Regions from separate parts of the Mesorhizobium sp. M6A.T.Ce.TU.002.03.1.1 genome, predicted to be linked through region 1. Evidence: predicted binding sites of a transcription regulator. Region 1 holds the regulator's gene; the other holds the start of a gene.
What was found. Region 1 encodes LexA, which represses DNA repair genes until DNA is damaged. Its sites were predicted from a motif close to TGTTCNNNNTGTGTTCNG; they were not measured.
Positions count from the first base shown of each region.

Region 2: the regulator LexA is predicted to act here: its motif matches at 2,077-2,094, upstream of ssb (single-stranded DNA-binding protein).

Region 1 covers NZ_RZTI01000006.1:30,301-37,512, reverse strand. The annotation lists gene EOC93_RS03425 (SurA N-terminal domain-containing protein) at 1-789, shown strand, start outside; gene trpD (anthranilate phosphoribosyltransferase) at 786-1,796, shown strand; gene trpC (indole-3-glycerol phosphate synthase TrpC) at 1,801-2,652, shown strand; gene moaC (cyclic pyranopterin monophosphate synthase MoaC) at 2,719-3,216, shown strand; gene glp (gephyrin-like molybdotransferase Glp) at 3,216-4,421, shown strand; gene lexA (transcriptional repressor LexA) at 4,526-5,263, shown strand; gene EOC93_RS03395 (ComEC/Rec2 family competence protein) at 5,257-7,212, opposite strand, start outside.
Region 2 covers NZ_RZTI01000012.1:18,246-25,457, forward strand. The annotation lists gene EOC93_RS06000 (MarC family protein) at 1-452, shown strand, start outside; gene EOC93_RS06005 (DUF4440 domain-containing protein) at 449-847, shown strand; gene EOC93_RS06010 (OsmC family protein) at 899-1,324, opposite strand; gene ssb (single-stranded DNA-binding protein) at 1,452-1,976, opposite strand; gene EOC93_RS06020 (metalloregulator ArsR/SmtB family transcription factor) at 2,213-2,527, shown strand; gene EOC93_RS06025 (SRPBCC domain-containing protein) at 2,524-3,021, shown strand; gene EOC93_RS06030 (ATP-dependent Clp protease proteolytic subunit) at 3,043-3,648, shown strand; gene EOC93_RS06035 (hypothetical protein) at 3,771-4,040, shown strand; gene uvrA (excinuclease ABC subunit UvrA) at 4,869-7,212, shown strand, end outside.

The sequences.
Region 1 (7,212 bases):
GCCGAGATCCGCAAGGATCTGGCGTTGAGCGAGGCAAGCCGCATTCTGCTGGACGTGCATGACAACTACGAAGACATGCGCGCTTCGGGCAGCACGCTTACGCAAGCTGCCGAAAAACTGAAGCTGAAGGTCGTCACTATCGATGCGATCGATCGCACCGGCCAGAGGCCGGACGGCACCATCGTCAACGACCTGCCGGAATCGCCGGAGCTTATCAAGGCGGTGTTCGACGCCGAACCCGGCACCGAGAAGCCCGACCTCACCACCGCCGGCAACGGCTTCGTGTTCTACGAGGTGGATTCGATCACGCCGGCCCGCGACCGCACGCTGGATGAAGTCCACCAGAAGGTAGTGGCCGACTGGACGGCGGCGGAAACGACCAAGCGGCTCACCGCAAAAGCGGTCGAACTCGAAAAGCGTCTCAAGGCCGGCACCACGCTCGATGTAATCGCAAGCGAGCTCAAGCTCGAGAAGCAGACCAAGCGCGGCGTCAAGCGCGAGGCGGACGACGTCGATTTCGGCAAGGAAGGGGCGGCAGCGATGTTCGGCGAAGGCGAAGGCGGGACCGGGTTGATCCCCTCGCCCACCGGCGACGGACAGATCCTGTTCAAGATTGCCGAAGTCTTCGAGCCTGCCGGAGCCGACGCCAGCTCGGTGCCGGACGACGCGCAGAAATCCTTCACATCCGGCATGTCCGACGACCTGCTCGACCAGTTGGTGGCGCAGTTGCAGACGCAATACGACGTTCGTATCGATCAGACAGCCGTTGCCCAAGCCCTGACCAGATGAGCGCGCTCAAGACCCATATCGCAAAGGTCGCCGCAGGCACCGCCCTTTCCTTCGAGGAGGCGCGCGAGGCCTTCGACATCATCATGTCGGGCGACGCTACGCCCGGCCAGATCGGCGGCTTCCTGATGGCGCTGCGGGTGCGCGGCGAGACGGTGAGCGAGATTTCCGGCGCCGTCGCCACGATGCGCGCCAAGATGCTGCGTGTCGATGCGCCCGCTGACGCCATCGACATCGTCGGCACCGGCGGCGACAATTCGCACAGCGTCAACATCTCGACCGCTTCCGCCTTCGTCGTCGCCGCTTGTGGCGTGCCGGTGGCTAAGCACGGCAATCGCGGACTGTCCTCGCAGACCGGCGCCGCCGACGTGCTGACCGCGCTCGGCGTCAAGATCGATATCCCGCCGGAAACGATCAGCCGCTGCATCCACGATGCAGGCGTCGGCTTCATGTTCGCGCCGGCGCATCATCCGGCGATGAAGCATGTCGGCCCGACCCGCGTCGAGCTCGGCACCCGCACCATCTTCAACCTGCTTGGCCCGCTCTCCAATCCGGCTGGTGTCAGCAGGCAGATGGTTGGCGTCTTTTTGCCGGAATGGATCATGCCGGTGGCCGAGACGCTGAAGGCATTGGGCGCCGAACACGCCTGGGTCGCCCATGGCGACGGCTATGACGAAATCACCACCACTGGCGAAACCCAAGTGGCCGAGCTGGTCGGCGGTGAGATCCGCACCTTTACGCTAACCCCGGAAGCAGTCGGGCTGAAGCGGCACACCAAGGACGAGTTGCGCGGCGGCGACGCCGCCTATAACGCCCAGGCGCTACGCGACATGCTGGGCGGCGCCGCCGGCGCCTTTCGTGATACGGTGCTGATGAACGCCGGCGCCGGACTGGTGGTGGCTGGCAAGGCGACGATGCTTGCCGACGGCATGGCGACGGCGGCGCAAGCCATCGACAGCGGCCGGGCGCTGCAAGTGCTCGACCGGCTGGTCGAGATTTCGAACGGATAGAGCCGTGTCTGATATCCTGCGCAAGATCGAAGCCTACAAGCGCGACGAGATCGCGGCGGCGAAGGCGCGCGTGCCGCTTGCCGAGATCAAGGCGCGGGCGAAAGACACCGATGCGCCGCGCGGCTTTCTCTCGGCCCTTGAAGCCAAGCGCAAATCCGGCAGCTTCACGCTGATCGCCGAGATCAAGAAGGCGAGCCCTTCCAAGGGGCTGATCCGAGCCGATTTCGATCCGCCGGCACTGGCCAGGGCCTATGCGAAAGGTGGCGCCGCCTGCCTCTCGGTGCTGACCGACGCGCCGTCCTTCCAGGGCGCGCCTGAATTCCTCACCGATGCGCGCAGTGCCGTGACATTGCCCGCCTTGCGCAAGGATTTTCTGTTCGAGCCTTATCAGGTGTTCGAAGCCCGTGCGTGGGGCGCTGACGCCATCCTGATCATCATGGCGAGCGTCGATGACGCCGTGGCCAGGGAGCTCGAAATGACGGCTTTCGAGCTCGGCATGGACGCGCTGGTCGAGGTGCATGACGAAGCCGAGACGGAACGCGCGCTGAAACTGTCGTCACGGCTGATCGGCATCAACAACCGCAACCTCCGGACGTTCGAAACCAGTCTCGATACTTCGGAGCGGCTCGCGACGATGGTGCCGGCCGACCGCCTGCTGGTCAGCGAGAGCGGTATTTTCTCGCACGAAGATTGCCGCAGGCTGGAAAAAAGCGACATCGGCACCTTCCTCGTCGGCGAGAGCCTGATGCGGCAACAGGACGTGGCCGCCGCAACGCACCTGCTTTTGACGGGCAAGGCGCCGGCTCATGCATCGGCCCGAAAATCGGAATCGATTTTCGGAGAGCACGATGCATAAATCCAAAGTGTTAGAGCGTGCTATGTGCGTCCAAACGGACGCACGTCGTTCTAAGGCCGTCTGACGATGACGGCTGCCCTCACCCATCTTGGCGCGAAAGGCGAAGCCAATATGGTCGATGTCGGCGACAAGGCGGAAACGACCCGCACGGCGATCGCCGAAGGTCTTGTCTCGATGCGGCCAGAAACGCTGAAGATGATCCTCGACGGCGATGCCAAGAAAGGCGACGTGCTGGGCACGGCGCGCATCGCCGGCATCATGGCGGCCAAGAGGACGCATGAGCTGATCCCGCTCTGTCACCCGCTGCTGTTGACCAAGATATCCGTCGACATCGAACCGGACGCGACGCTGCCTGGCCTGAAGGTCACGGCGCTGGCCCGCGTCACCGGCAAGACCGGCGTCGAGATGGAGGCGCTGACCGCCGTCTCGGTCGCTTGCCTGACCATCTACGACATGGCTAAGGCGGTCGACCGCGCCATGGTGATCTCCGGCATCAGGCTGGTGGAAAAGACCGGCGGCAAATCCGGCGTCTACAAAGTAGGCGCCCAAGGGGCAGGCCAATAATGGCGCTGCTTCCGGTTGCCGACGCGCTCGAGCGCCTGCTTGAAGATGCTGCGCCCTTGCAAGCTGAAAGCGTCACCCTGATGGACGCCGCCGACCGGATACTGGCGGACCCGCTCACGGCGCTCCGCACCCAGCCGCCCTTCAACGCGTCCGCCATGGACGGCTATGCCGTGCGGGCCGAGGATGTCGCCTCCGCGCCGGCAACACTTGCGGTGATCGGCATGGCGCCGGCCGGACGCGGCTTTGCCGGAACAGTCGGCCCGGCGCAGGCCGTGCGCATCTTCACCGGCGCGCCGCTTCCCGCAGGCGCTGACACCATCGTCATCCAGGAGAATGTCCGCGACCTCGGCGGCGGCAGCATCGAAGTGACCGCGTCGACGGTTGAAGGCCGCAACATCCGCTGCCTCGGGCTCGATTTCTCGAAGGGCGACGTTCTGCTGGAGAAAGGCCGCCTGCTTGATCCGGCGGCGTTGTCGCTGGCGGCGTCGGCCAACCATCCGCAGGTCAGCGTGGTGAAACGGCCGCTGGTCGCCATCATCGCCACCGGCGACGAATTGCTGCCGCCAGGCAGCGACCTTGGCCCGGACCAGATCATCTCGTCCAACGCCTATGGCGTCGCTGCCGCGGCCCGCTCGGCCGGCGCCAGCGCGCTCGACCTCGGCATCGCCCCCGACCGCAAAGAGGCGATTGCCGCGCTGGTGAAAAAGGCGGTTAACGCAGGGGCTGACGTCATCGTCACGCTGGGCGGCGCCTCGGTCGGCGACCACGACCTCGTCCACGACGTGCTGACCGGCGAAGGCATGACGCTCGATTTCTGGAAGATCGCCATGCGGCCCGGCAAGCCGCTGATGTTCGGCCGGCTGGGCGACATCCGCTGCATCGGCCTGCCCGGCAATCCGGTGGCGAGCCTGGTCTGCACGCAGCTCTTCCTGAAGCCGCTGCTTGCGCGGCTTGGCGGACGCGCCTACCGGCAGGACATGCGTCAGGCGCGGCTCGGTGCCGCCATGGCGGCCAACGATATCAGGCAGGACTATGTACGCGCCGTGGTGAAGGAAGACGCCGGCACGCTCAAGGCGACGCCGTTCGGCATCCAGGATTCCTCGATGCTCAGAATGCTGGCCGACGCCAACGGGCTGATCGTGCGCGAGCCATTCGCTCCCCCCGCCGCGACAGGCGCCGCCTGCAGCGTGCTGATGCTACGCTGAACAAAACGTCAACACATTCATTAAACTTTAAACAGTTGCGGAACACAACTGGAACAGATAGTGTTTGTTCTGGGTTTGTTTTTCTGATTCTGTTGGGGGTCGCGATGCTGACACGCAAACAACATGAGCTGCTGATGTTCATCCACGAGCGGCTGAAGGAAAGCGGCATTCCGCCCTCGTTTGACGAGATGAAGGAAGCGCTCGATCTCGCGTCCAAATCGGGAATCCATCGGCTGATCACGGCGCTGGAGGAGCGCGGCTTCATTCGCCGGCTGCCCAACCGCGCCCGCGCGCTGGAAGTGCTGCGCTTGCCCGATTCGATCGCGCCCGGCCTCAATGCGGCGCGCAAATTCTCGCCGAGCGTCATTCAGGGCAGCCTTGGGCAGGGCAGCCTCGGCCGACAGATCAAGCCGGCGCCGTCACGCATGCCTGCGGCCGGCAATGACGACGACGTCGTTGCCACCGTCTCCATTCCGGTGATGGGCCGCATCGCTGCCGGTGTGCCGATCGATGCCATCCAGCACCAGACGCATTCGATCTCGGTGCCACCGGACATGATCACAGGCGGCGCGCACTACGCGCTGGAGGTCAAGGGTGATTCGATGATCGAGGCCGGCATCTTCGACGGCGACACGGTCATCATTCGCAACGCCGACACCGCCCAGCCTGGCGAGATCATTGTCGCCCTGGTCGACGAGGAGGAAGCGACGCTGAAGCGGTTCCGCCGCAAAGGCGCCTCGATCGCCCTGGAAGCCGCCAACCCGGCCTATGAGACGCGCATCTTCGGGCCGGACCGGGTCAAGGTGCAAGGCAAGCTCGTCGGATTGATCCGACGTTACTGAACGGCAGCTTTCTTGGGTTTCTCAGGCTTACGGTATGGCGGCAGGCCCCTCGCCTCGCGAGAAAATCTCCGCTGCTCATGCCAAGGCCTATATGGCTGTTTGACGGCAAAACGGATTTCTGCGCGCGTCGTCGCCGATAGCGGATCGAAAAAGACGGCGGCACTGCCCATGCGAGCGAGCTGCCGTTTGGTCACGACGAGGACCAGCGGGTTGCGGCAGGGATTATAATAGGCCGTGGCATCGTCGATGACGATCAAGTCCGCAAAGGCACAGGCTGGCCGCGCGATTTTGCGGTCATCGGCGAGCGCGATGATCGCGCCGGACGGATGCCGGGCGAGGCACAGGCCGGCAGTGCAATAGAAAGGCGCTCCCGGCGGCAGGTCGGCCGGGTCGGCGATGTCGAACCGCACGTCTCCTTTTTCGAACGTCTCCGGCTCGACAATGGTCGCTGAAGTCAGCGCATGTTTCCAGTTGTCGGTGGTGAATTCGTTCGAGCGCACCCGGTTGACGGCAAGTTCGCCGCCGCCGATCGGCAGCGCCACCAGATGCGCATCCTCCGAGATCAGCACGTCGGGGTTTCGCGTCTCGGAAATCGTCAGCAGGCCGGCAAGCGCAAAGGGAAGTGCCGCAAGCCGCAACCATGTCGTCGCCATCGTGGCGATGACCAGGGCGACCGTCACCAGCAGAACCGACTGCAACGAAATCAGCCCGACTGCATCGACCGGCGAACGCTCGGAGATCCATCCCGATATTGCAATCATGGCCGTCAGCCCCTTGCCCATCATGTAGAGGAAAGGTCCGTCGAAGCCGAAAGGCATTGCCAAGGCGCTGACGACCGCCAGGAACATGACGACCGTGACGATCGGCATGACGGCCAGATTGGCAAACAGACTGAGCGGCGAGACGCGCTGGAAGTGCCAGATGGCGAAGAGCGCGGTGGCGCTGCCGGCAATGATGGAGGTCATGGCGATGGTGCCTGTTCCAGCGACGAGCTTCCGCGTGACGAAAGCGGCCGGTGACCGTCGTTGTGGCGGCGCCGTGGCCTTGTCGGCACGATAGTCGGACCAGCCGGCATAGGCGCCCACGAGAGCCGCGGTCGCGGCGAAGGACATCTGGAAGCTTGGGCCGACCACCTCGTGCGGCGACACGACGATGACGGCGATGGCTGAAATCGTAAGATTGCGCATGGTGAGCGCAGCCCGGTCGAACAGCACGGCGACAAGCATTACCGCCAGCATGATGAAGCTGCGCTCAGCCGCGACCACGATGCCGGAAAAAATGAGATAGGCAGCGATGGAAAGGAGTGCGGCTGCAGCCGCATATTTTTTGACCGGCCGGCGCGACGAAAAATCGGGAAACAGCGCAAAGGCGCCGCGCAGCAATCCCATGATTGTGCCGGCGACAAGCGCCATGTGCAGGCCGGAAATGGAGATGATGTGGTAGATGCCGGTGCGCCGCATCGATTCGTTGATCTCTTCGGGGATGCCGGCACGCACGCCGACGATCAGCGCAGCGGCAATCTCCCCCTCGGCGCCACCGATGCTGTCCCTGATATGGTCGGCGATGGTTTCACGCGCCTTTTCGATCGACGAAGAAAGGCGCGCGGCTACCGGTGCATCTTCGGAAGCGACGATCTTCGGATTGCCGAGGAAAAAGCCACTGGCGCCGATACCGGCGAAATAGCTGTCAAAGGAGAAGTCATAGCTGTCGGGCCGAACCGGGCCAGTCGGAGGCAAAAGCCTTGCATAGCCGGTTGCCACCGAGCCTGCGGTCATCTCAGCGGGAATTTTGCGTGCCGAAACCCTGACACGTTCCGGTGCATAACGCAGTGTCGGCCGGGCGGTCGATATCACGTCGAGGGTCAGCCTGATCCGGCCATTCGCCATCTGGTCGAGCCTGACGACGCGGCCGGTGAGTTGGGTCTGGATTACCGAACCGAGCATCTGCGT
Region 2 (7,212 bases), on a different contig from region 1:
CTGGCGCATCGATCCTGTCGGTGTTCGGCATCACGCTGCCGGCTTTCCGCGTCGCTGGCGGCTTTCTGCTGTTTTTCATCGCCTTCGAAATGGTGTTCGAGCGCAGGCAGGACCGCAAGGAGAAGATCGGCGATGTCGCCATCACCAAGGACATGATCCACAACATCGCCGCCTTCCCGCTGGCGATCCCGCTGATCGCCGGTCCGGGCGCGATTTCGGCGACCGTCCTGTTGTCCGGCTCATTTCCAGGTTTTGGCGCGCAGGCAGCCCTTGTCGGCATCATCGCGATCTGCCTTGTCATCACCTATCTGGTGTTCGTGCTGGCCGAGCGCATCGACCGCATCCTCGGCCAGACCGGCCGCTCCATCCTGACGCGGTTGCTCGGCGTCATCCTGGCGGCACTCGCCGTGCAGTTCGTCGCCGACGGCATCAAGGCGCTGATGGCGGCATGATGTCAGATACGGTAACCGACCCCAAGATCGTCGAGCTGGAACTCGCATTGTTGCGGGCGCCGACCCGCTATGACCCGGATTTTCTTGAAACCGTGCTCGACGACGGCATGATCGAGTTCGGAAAATCCGGCAATGAATATGGCAAGAGATCGATTCTGGCAGGGCTTCCTGCGTCGAAAGCCGAACCGGCACCGGATGATGAGCTGGAAATGACCGACGTCAGAACAGTTCAATTGGCGCCTGAGGTGGTGCTTTTGACTTACCGGCTAAGGCCCAAGAAAGAAAAAGCTATTCCATCACTGCGCAGTTCCATATGGAAACGCACCGATGGACACTGGCGATTGATATTCCATCAGGGAACCCGAGCCGCATCCCAAGAAACAAACGGCCCCTGAACGCCGGTCGTCATACGGGCTTCGTCGTCAAGCTCGCGCGACGACGCTATCCTACTTAGCCGTCGTGTCGATAACTTCGAAGTCGTGGGTGATCTCGGCGGTCTTGGCTATCATTGCCGAGGCCGAGCAGTATTTTTCGATCGAAAGATTGATCGCCCGCTTAACCTTGTCGGGCGAGAGTGCCCGGCCCTTGACGATGAAATGCATATGGATGCGCGTGAATACTCTGGGATCGACCTCCGCCCGGTCGGCGTCGAGTTCGACCACGCAGTCTTCGACCGCCTCCCGCCCCTTTTCGAGGATTTGGACGACATCATAGGCCGAGCAGCCGCCAGTGCCGAGCAGTACCAGTTCCATCGGGCTTGGCCCCGGCGTCTTGCCGTCCGGTCCGAACGCGGTCCCCAGCACCACCTTGTGACCGCTGCCGGACTCGCCGACGAAAGTGCGGTCCTCGACCCATTTGACCCGTGCTTTCACCTGATAAGTCCTTTCACCGCGCACTACTCAAACGCACAACGTCCCGAAAACCCCAGGAGAGATTTCGGGACGCCAAAGCGTGGCCTCAAGTAGCTAGCGTTGTGGCAGAGCCGCTCGCTCCGAGGGATCAGAACGGAATTTCGTCGTCCAGTTCGCGCGACGAACCGCCGCCACCACCGCCCTTGTTGCCGCCACCGCCGCCGCGATTGAAACTCTCGCCCGGGCCGGACTGCCCGAAATCGGAGCCGCGGCTGCTGCCGCCACCGGCGTAGCTACCGACCTGACCGCCCTCGCCCTGCCCGCGTGCGTCGAGCATCTGCAGCTCGCCGCGGAATTTTTGCAGCACGATTTCGGTGGTGTAGCGGTCATTGCCAGTCTGGTCCTGCCATTTGCGCGTCTGCAACTGGCCCTCGACATAAACCTTCGCACCCTTCTTCAGATACTGCTCGGCGACCTTGGCGAGTTGGTCGTTGAAGATGACGACGTTGTGCCACTCGGTCTTTTCCTTGCGCTCGCCGGACGTCTTGTCGCGCCAGCTTTCCGACGTGGCGATGCGGATGTTGACGACCGGCTCACCCGAATTCAAACGGCGGATTTCCGGGTCCGCCCCGAGATTGCCCACCAGAATGACCTTGTTGACGCTACCCGCCATGATACTTCTCCGCGCTCATCCGAAACAAAATTTCTGTCGCTCACCTTATAGGCTGCGGACAATCGCCGCCTGCCACGGCTGCCTTTTCCCACAAGGTTTTTGTTCTCTTTTCGTTCTAGGCTCATCGACCCCCAGTGTCAAGGAATGTCAGCAATCGATGGGGTTCGCCGCGCCATTTCATATGGGCGCGAAAAGATCGCTTGCCAAATCGATAAGTGTAGACTTATGCTTCTATCATGATCGAAGCAGAGATTTTTCGAGCGCTTTCCGACCCGACGCGCCGCGCCGTCTACGAACGGCTCGCCGCCGGCGAGATGACCGTATCGGAACTGCGCAGCGGCATGACCGTGTCGCAACCGGCCGTGTCGCAGCATCTCGCGGTGCTGCGCGGCGCCGGCCTGGTGGTCGAGCGGCGAGCCGGCCGCCACGCCTATTATCGCGCCGATCCGCAAGGGCTTGACCCTCTGCTCGGCTGGGTCGAGCGCTACCGTGCGTTCTGGCCCGAGCGTATCGAACGGCTCAAGGCGGTTTTGAAGGATATGGATCAATGACGCCAAAACAGCATTCGGACGCGACGGACTCGATCGAGTTCGAGTGCGAGCTTCCAGACCCGCCAGAAAAAGTGTGGCGGGCGCTGACGGTGCCGGACCTGCTCGCGGCCTGGATGATGCCGAACGACATCAAGCCCGAGATCGGCAGCCGCTTTGCCTTTGCCAAGCCGGACGCACCGATCGAGTGCGAAGTCCTCGACGCCGAGCCTGAACGCCTGCTGCGCTACTCCTGGCGGGAGCGGCCGGAGCCTGGCAATGCAGCGGATCCGCTCGCCGGCCCGCTGGATAGCCCAATGGATAGCATTGTCACCTTCACGCTCGACCGCACCGTGTCGGGCGGCACGCATCTGCGCATCGTCCACGATGGATTTGCGCGGGTAGCTACATCTGCGGTTGCGATGGTGGGCGGCGGTTGCCGGCTTTCGCTCAACGCACACAGCACCAAACAGACAATTGCCGCAAACACGCCTCGCCTGTTCCTGCGCGCGGCCTGAGCCACACAACGGAGAAAAGCGATGAGCGGTTTTGCCAATTTGGTGCCAATGGTGATCGAGCAGTCGAGCCGCGGCGAACGCGCCTTCGACATTTTTTCGCGGCTGCTGCGAGAGCGCATCGTCTTCATCAACGGCCCGATCGACGACAATGTGTCGGCACTGGTCTGTGCTCAGCTCCTGTCGCTGGAATCCGACAATCCCGACAAGGAGATATCCCTCTACATCAATTCGCCGGGCGGCGTGGTGACCAGCGGCTTCGCCATCTACGACACGATGCAGTATATCCGCAGCCCGGTATCCACCGTCTGCATGGGTTTTGCCGCCTCGATGGCCTCGTTCCTGCTGATGGCGGGCACGCCGGGACGGCGCATCGCGCTGCCCAACACCAGCATCGTGCTGCACCAGCCGCTGGGTGGCTTTCAGGGTCAGGCTTCCGATATCCAGCGTCACGCCGAAGGCATCCTGCGCACCAAGAAGCGCATGACCGAACTCTATGCGCATCACTGCGGCCGCACTTACGAGGAGGTCGAACGCACGCTCGACCGCGATTATTTCATGACCGCCGCGGAGGCAAAGACATGGGGCCTTGTCGATCATGTTTTCGATACGCGCAAGCAGGCGGCGTGAAGGGGTAGCCGAACCACCATGTGAGACAACAGCCAAGCCGTTCGGCAAGTTTGATCGCCACCGGTCTGGCTTCGGGCCATGTGCGGCGATATGGTCGTTCGATGGTCGATAAAGATTCACGCATGCGTTTGAACAGGCTTGTCGTCGGCATCGCTGCCGCGGCGATGACATCCAGCACGGCGTTCGCCGAAGACAATTCAACGCCTTCGCACAAAGGCACGCTGCCCGGCGTGGCCGACGACTATCGCATCGCCAAGCCGGCTCCCGAGCCCGACGATGCCGTGCCCGGCAACGGTAACGGCCAATTCAAGATCGGCGATACCGATGTCAGGATTTCCGGCAGCTTAACCTTCGATGTCAGCGCCGGCTCGATCAAGCCCTCCCGGCGATAGGCCATCTGCCTTCATCGCTGCCACAAGGGCAGCCCGTGCGCTTGCGGTCATCTGAAACGAATAGCCCCGCCGTTGCTTCAGCAAAACGGTCGGGGCTTTCTTGGATTTAAAATCCAACTTGCCGGGAATATACTGCCGGCGTTCGATTTCGGATGCTTCGCGGTGTTCAGCCGCTGATCCGACTAGTGGTCTCTGATTTTTATAAGGATCGACAGGTCACGGTTTGTCGGGCGGCGCAAACGCCTGGCCCTGGCACTTATGCCTGCCGCGGCTCCACCGACACGTGGAACCTCAAGGGACTGTCCGGTGGAGTCATTCCTTCTGCTCTCCTCTTCTGTCCATCGCGACCAGTGTCGTCCGAAGCACATATCGCAAAAGCCTGCGACGTCTAGCAGGCCACCTTGGGGTGGCGAGGCCATCGAAAGACGGCCGGCTTCGGTGACGTTTGGGAGTCTGACTCCCTGAGGCTGAGACGTCAACAGTTGGATAGCCGATTACAAAAAATGTGATCGCTTATACGGCAAATCCGAAATCCGCTGCAGTTTTGAGCAGCGCGGCATCGGCCGTGCTGCGTTCGTGAGCTAGCAAACGCGTGGAACTTTAAATCCATCATGATACGGCGGTTTGTGAAGCTGGTTTCATGGACGCTTTTGTCAGGAGCGTGTTCGGTCTTTGTTCTTTGCGCTTGCTCGCCCGCGCGAAAGACGGTTAAAGGCTTTGGTCGAGAGTTGTGGCGTCTCTCGAAAAGGTGACGAAATTACCTACATAGGGGATGGCCGGGACAACCCGCCATCCCATGAGATTCCAGATCTGAGGCGGCGACCGGCGATGGCCGACCATAAATATCTTTCCATTCGCGGGGCGCGCGAACACAATCTGAAGAATGTCGATCTCGACCTGCCGCGTGACAGCCTGATCGTCATGACCGGCCTGTCGGGATCCGGCAAGTCGTCGCTCGCCTTCGACACCATCTATGCCGAGGGCCAGCGCCGCTACGTCGAGAGCCTGTCAGCCTATGCCAGGCAATTCCTCGAAATGATGCAGAAGCCTGATGTCGACCAGATCGACGGTCTGTCGCCGGCCATCTCAATCGAGCAGAAGACCACGTCGAAGAACCCGCGCTCGACGGTCGGCACCGTCACCGAGATCTACGACTACATGCGGCTGTTGTTCGCGCGCGTCGGCATTCCCTATTCGCCGGCCACCGGCCTGCCGATCGAGAGCCAGACGGTGTCGCAAATGGTCGACCGCGTGCTGGCGGTCGAGGAAGGCACGCGCCTGTTCATCCTGGCGCCGATGGTGCGTGGCCGCAAAGGCGAGTACCGCAAGGAACTGCTGGAGCTGCAGAAAAAGGGCTTCCAGCGCGTCAAGGTCGACGGTGTCTTTTACGAAATCGCCGACGTGCCGGCGCTGGACAAAAAATACAAGCATGACCTCGACGTCGTCGTCGATCGCATCGTCGTGCGCGGCGACCTAGCGACGCGGCTTGCGGATTCCATCGAAACCGCGCTGAAGCTCGCCGACGGGCTGGCGGTGGCCGAATTCGCCGACCGGCCGCTCGATGCCAGCCAGACCGGCGAGGATTCGGTCAACAAGTCGAAGAACGAGACGCATGAGCGCATCCTGTTCTCGGAAAAGTTCGCTTGTCCGGTATCCGGCTTCACCATTCCCGAGATCGAGCCCAGGCTGTTCTCCTTCAACAACCCGTTCGGCGCCTGCCCGACTTGCGATGGCCTCGGCAGCCAGCGTGCGATCGACGCCAGCCTGATCGTGCCCGACGACAATCTGTCCCTGCGTGCCGGCGCCGTCAGCCCGTGGGCGAAATCGACCTCGCCCTATTACGTGCAGACGCTCGAGGCGCTGGGCAAGGCGTATGGCTTCAAGCTCGGCGACAAGTTCAGGGATCTGACCGAAGAGGCAAAGCAAGCCATCCTGCATGGCACCGGCGAGCGCGAGGTCACCTTCCAGTACGATGACGGCCTGCGCTCCTACAAGACGACCAAGACCTTCGAAGGTGTCATTCCCAATCTCGAACGGCGCTGGAAGGAGACCGACTCCGCCTGGATGCGCGAGGAGATCGAGCGCTTCATGTCGGCCACGCCTTGCCCGGCCTGTCGCGGCTACCGGCTGAAGCCGGAATCGCTTGCGGTGAAGATCGCCGGAAAGCACATCGGCGAGATCACCGAGCTGTCGATCCGCAAGGCCGACCATTGGTTCACCGAGCTACCCGCCTCGCTCAGCGACAAGCAGAACGAGATCGCGGTGCGCGTGCTCAAGGAGATCCGCGAGCGGCTGCGCTTCCTCAACGATGTCGGGCTCGACTATCTGACACTGTCGCGCAATTCCGGCACGCTGTCGGGCGGCGAGAGCCAGCGCATTCGGCTGGCCTCGCAGATCGGCTCCGGCCTTACCGGCGTGCTCTACGTGCTGGACGAGCCGTCAATCGGCCTGCATCAGCGCGACAATGCGCGCCTGCTCGATACGTTGAAGCATCTGCGCGACATCGGCAACACGGTGATCGTCGTCGAGCATGACGAGGACGCCATCCTGCATGCCGACTATGTCGTCGATATCGGCCCGGCCGCCGGCATCCATGGCGGCCACATCATCGCGCAGGGAACACCGCAGCAGATCATGGCAAGCCCTGCCTCGATCACCGGCAAATATTTGTCCGGCGAGCTCGAAGTGGCGACGCCGGCCGTGCGGCGCGAGGCCAAGAAGAGCCGGCGCCTGAAGATTGTCGGCGCACGTGGCAACAATCTGAAGAACGTCACCGCCGAAATCCCGCTCGGCACCTTCACCGCCGTCACCGGCGTCTCCGGCGGCGGCAAATCGACCTTCCTGATCGAGACCCTGTTCAAGGCGGCGTCTCGCCGCATCATGGGCTCGCGCGAGCATCCGGCCGAGCACGACCGCATCGAGGGCCTCGAATTCCTCGACAAGGTCATCGATATCGACCAATCGCCGATCGGACGGACGCCGCGCTCCAACCCTGCCACCTACACCGGCGCCTTCACGCCGATCCGCGACTGGTTTGCCGGCCTGCCGGAGTCCAAGGCGCGTGGCTATCAGCCCGGCCGCTTCTCGTTCAACGTCAAGGGCGGCCGCTGCGAGGCCTGCCAGGGCGACGGTGTCATCAAGATCGAGATGCACTTCCTGCCCGACGTCTACG